Regions from separate parts of the Pseudoduganella sp. RAF53_2 genome, predicted to be linked through region 2. Evidence: riboswitches for the same ligand, from Rfam matches in the RefSeq annotation. Region 2 holds a riboswitch; the other holds the start of a gene.
What was found. Region 2 has a riboswitch for thiamine pyrophosphate ahead of thiC (phosphomethylpyrimidine synthase ThiC). Riboswitches for the same ligand answer to the same signal wherever they lie in the genome.
Positions count from the first base shown of each region.

Region 1: linked by a shared signal. The riboswitch ahead of AB4Z11_RS00640 (TonB-dependent siderophore receptor) and the one ahead of thiC (phosphomethylpyrimidine synthase ThiC) in region 2 are both predicted to bind thiamine pyrophosphate.

Region 1 is NZ_JBFRDW010000004.1:25,292-27,683, reverse strand. Features, by position in the region: gene AB4Z11_RS00640 (TonB-dependent siderophore receptor) at 1-1,503, opposite strand, end outside; TPP riboswitch at 1,559-1,654, opposite strand; gene AB4Z11_RS00635 (iron-containing alcohol dehydrogenase) at 1,737-2,392, opposite strand, start outside.
Region 2 is NZ_JBFRDW010000430.1:1,108-3,499, forward strand. Features, by position in the region: gene thiC (phosphomethylpyrimidine synthase ThiC) at 1-1,401, opposite strand, end outside; TPP riboswitch at 1,476-1,578, opposite strand; gene AB4Z11_RS22030 (hypothetical protein) at 1,661-2,284, shown strand; gene AB4Z11_RS22035 (S8 family serine peptidase) at 2,389-2,392, shown strand, end outside.

The sequences.
Region 1 (2,392 bases), on a different contig from region 2:
GCCTGGGTCCAGCGCGCGATTCTGATTGGTGGTTTCGATCGGCGCTACGCCGCCATGCTGCAGGCCTTGTGCGTACGATGCATACGCGGACAGGTCGGCGCGCGGCGAATAGACCAGCGCCACATTCGGCAGCCAGAAGTTATTGGACGACGGGTCGACGCCCAGTTCATCGCGCTTCACCTGCACGTAGCGCGCACCCGCGTGCACGGCCACTTCATCGGTCAGGCTGATGATGTCCTGCAGGTAGACGGCCTTTTCTTTGTCGCGGCGGCGCACGGAGACGGGACCGCTGCTGCCCGGAACCGGCGCCACAGCGATCGGATGATAGATATTGCTCACGCCCGCCAGGTCATACTGGTAATCGCCCCAGCTTTCCTTATTGCGGAAGTAGGACAGGCCCCAGGTCACTTCATGGCGAATACCGGAGGTGGCGAACTTGCCGTGAATCTGGGCACGCGCCGAGAACGGACGCTTCTCTTCGCCCAGGCTCTTGTAGTCGTACACATCGTAGTCGCCATTGGCGCAGAAGCCCGGCCACAGCTCTTCGCTGCTGCAGCCATAAGGGAAGGCGGTGTAGTCGTCGCGCTTGAAGATGTGCTGGTTGGCGCTGATGGTCGCTTGCCAGTCCTGCGACAGGGCATACTTAAAGGTCGCGCCGATATTGGTGGTTTCGGTTTTCACCGGCTTGGCCCATGGCTGGTCGTTCAGGAACACGTCCGCATCGACCTTCGGCAGCGCAGTGCCGCCGATCAGCTGGAAGCCCGGAGCGGTCAGCTGCGATTTGTTCTGGTAGTCGGCGTCCAGTTGCAGCAAGGCCTGCGGCGAGATCTGCCAGTCGAAGGCGCCGGAGATGAAGGAGCGGTGGCCGTCCGCGCCCTTGATGTAGGACTGGATATGCTCGCCCGCCGCGTTGATGCGGTAGCCGAAGCGGCGGTCTTCAAAGCGGCCGCCCAGGTCCACGGCGCCATACACGGTACCGCGCTCGCTGACTTCGAACAGCACGGAACGCAGATTGTTCTCGGTTGGGCGCTTGGTTACGTAGTTCACTACGCCGCCCGGGGCGGAGACGCCCATTTGCAGGCCGGACAGGCCCTTCAGGACTTCGATGCTTTCCTTGTTCTCCAGCGGGATCTGGGTGTCGCCGGAGATGGCGTGGCCGTCCTTGCGGTAGGAGCTGGCGTTATCCAGTTTGAAGCCGCGGATGGAGAACTGCTCGGCGTAACCAACCGCATTGTAGGAGTCGCCGATGCTGGCGTCGTACTTGGAAGCGTCGGTGGTGGAGCGGATGTTCAGGTYCTGCATCTGCTCGCGCGTGATCACGCTGACGGAAGCGGGCGTTTGCAGCAGAGGAGCGTCGGAGAAACCGGCGACGGAGGAACGGTCGGCAATGGCGCGGTTGGCGGTGATGACGACTTCGGTCATCTTGGTGTCGTTCGATTGCGCGTTCGCCAGCTGCGCAGCGGCCAGCGCGATGGCGGTAAGGGTGATGCGGGATTGATTCATGTTGTGCTCTTTTGTGGTTCTAACGAGCCAACGCGGGAGCATTCAAAGGAGGGGAGAAGACAACTTTGCGCTTTCCTTCGCTGGCATTATCCAGATCAGGTACGAAGGGTATTTCTCACCCGGACAATGTCCAGGACCCCTAGCGATCGCGCATTTTACCACAGGACCTCAAAACCCGAGGCGTGAACCTGGTGGCAGGCACGATGTGCCTGCCACCTGCTTTTGCGTCAGGTTTAAACGCTCAGCGCCAACGCGGCACGGGCGACGGCGGGCGTGATGTCGCGGTGCTCGCCCAGTTTGGTCATGCCGGCGGCTTCCAGCGCCTGAACTGTCGCGTCGATTGCGCTGGCTGCGTCCAGGCCGTAGCCGGACAGGCGCGTCTGCACGCCCATCTGCTCGAAGAAGGCGCGGGTGCGCTCGATGGCCGCGTCGATACGCGCATCTTCCGAACCTTCGCGCAGCCCCCAAACCCGCTCGGCATACTGCAGCAGCTTGCCCCGCTTGGCCTCGCGCTTCACCGACAAAATCCCCGGCAGCACAATCGCCAGCGTTTGCGCGTGATCCAGGCCGAACAGCGCGGTCAGCTCGTGGGCGATCMTGTGCGTCGCCCAGTCCTGCGGCACGCCGACACCGATCAGACCATTCAACGCGAGGGTGGCGGTCCACATGATATTGGCACGGATTTCCAGATCTTCCGGCGCCGACAGCACCTGCGGACCTTGTTCGATCAGCGTCAGCAGCAAGCCTTCTGCGAAGCGGTCCTGGACTGGCGCGTTGACCGGGTAGGTCATGTACTGCTCCATCACGTGCACGAAGGCGTCCACCACGCCGTTGCCGACCTGGCGCAGGGGCAGGGTGAAGGTCTTGGACGGGTCCAGCACGGAGAACT
Region 2 (2,392 bases):
GCCCGGCGCGATGTCGGTCGTCAAAGGACCCAGCGTGTAGAACGGCGCTTCGTCGCACTGCTCCAGCTGGATGTCCATGTTCTCCTTGATCAGCTGCATCGGCACGTGGCCCGGACCTTCGATCATCACCTGCACATCGTGCTTCCATGCGATCTGGGTCAGTTCACCCAGGGTGCGCAGCTCGCCCAGCTGGGCATCGTCGTTGGCGTCATACACCGAGCCGGGACGCAGACCGTCGCCCAGGCTGAAGGTCACGTCGTAGGCCTTCATGATTTCGCAGATCTCTTCGAAGTGCGTGTACAGGAAGTTTTCCTTGTGGTGGGCCAGACACCATTTCGCCATGATCGAACCGCCGCGCGAGACGATGCCCGTCATGCGCTCAGCCGTCAGCGGCACATAGCGCAACAGCACGCCGGCGTGGATCGTGAAATAGTCGACGCCCTGCTCCGCCTGTTCGATCAAGGTATCGCGGAAGATTTCCCAGGTGAGGTCTTCGGCCTTGCCATTGACTTTTTCCAGCGCCTGGTAGATCGGCACGGTGCCAATCGGCACGGGGCTGTTACGGATGATCCATTCACGCGTTTCGTGAATATGCTTGCCGGTGGAGAGGTCCATCACCGTGTCGGCGCCCCAGCGGATGGCCCAGGTCATCTTCTCGACTTCCTCGCCGATCGACGAGGTCACTGCGGAGTTGCCGATATTGGCGTTCACCTTCACCAGGAAGTTACGGCCAATGATCATCGGCTCCGCTTCCGGGTGGTTGATATTGGCCGGGATCACGGCACGGCCACGCGCCACTTCTTCGCGCACGAATTCCGGCGTGATCTCGTCCGGGATGCTGGCGCCAAATGACTGGCCGCGATGCTGGCGTCCCAGCAGGCGCGCCATCTTTTCGCCGTCCGGTCCCGATGCGCGCAGACCTTCGAGGTATTCCTTGCGGCGCAGGTTTTCGCGGATCGCGATGAATTCCATCTCGGGCGTGATGATGCCCTGGCGCGCGTAGTGCATCTGGCTTACGTTGCGGCCAAGGGCCGCGCGGCGCGGCGTGCGTTGCAGCTCGAAGCGCAGGGCGTCCAGCGCTTGATCGGCCAGGCGCTGCTTGCCGTAGCCGGAAGTTGGTCCATCCAGCTGCAGGGTGTCGCCGCGCTGCGAGATCCACGGCGCACGCGGTGTGGCCAGGCCTTTGCGGATATCGATTTGCACATCCGGGTCCGTGTAAGGTCCGGAGGTGTCGTACACCGTGACCGGTGCGTTATTGCCGGACAGGCTGATCTCGCGCATGGGCACGCGGATATCGGCACGGCTGCCGGTGACATACAGTTTGCGGGAATTGGGCAGCGGTGCGATCGCTGCGCTGTCTACCTCGGCCTCGGCGGCGAGGAATTGCGGATTGGCGTTCAAGTTTTGGCTCCTTTGCGGCAGGAGCCAGCAAAGGAGGTTAGGCTGCACACGCAAACACCGGCAGAGCGGCGCATGCGGACATCCTGAAGCTTCCCTTCGCTGGCATTATCCAGATCAGGTTCGGAGGGTATTTCTCACCCGCGCACCTCTCAGCGCGCAGGACCCCTAGCGTGTGCCGCCTTGCGGCAGCGATGCGATCATAACCCAGTCAGTGCGTTGCCGCCAAGCCCCCCGTTATAATCGCCGCGGGAGGAAATCAATGCGAACAGCAATCTGGGCGGCGCTACTGCTGCCTGTCGTGGCGATGGCGCAGGACACGCGGGCGCCGACGAGCGCCGAACAAAAGAGCTTCGAAACTTTTTACCATGCCCGCTATCCGGAAGCGGCGCAAGTGCCGCCCGTGCTGGTGACGCGCGCGCCGCAGCGCAAGGAGTGGCGGTTCAGCGCGTACGCCGACAGCGCGCCGCAGCGCATCGTGCTGCCGCTGTGCCGCATGCAGCGTACGGAGTTTGTGCGCGAGGACGGCGCGTGGCATGAGCGCGATCGGCAGACCACACTCACCTGGATCAATCACACGCCCCAATGCAGCGCGCCCCCCGGCACGCCGGTCGCCCTGCGCGCCGACATGCCGGATATCGACCAGTTGCGCCTGATCCAGTCGCAAAACGAACTGCTGCAAAGCGCTCGCTTGCTGATGGCGGGCAACACCAACTGCGCGCCAATCCGCTCGCGCAACTTCCACCTCATCGCGCTCGATAAAGCCAAAGACGGCTTGCCGATGATGGTGTTCGAAAGCGATATCGGCAAAACGGCGGGCGTGTCCGTACGCAAATCGCGCGCCGATCTTACTGCCTGGAATGTTTCCTGCGCGGGGACGCGTTAAAAACGCAACAACTGACAATTTGCTAGCGAATCCGTTTGCCCGGCAGCTCAGCCGGGCCTACGCTTGAGTGTGTTTCAACGCGACTATCTTGGGAGAGATAAATCATGA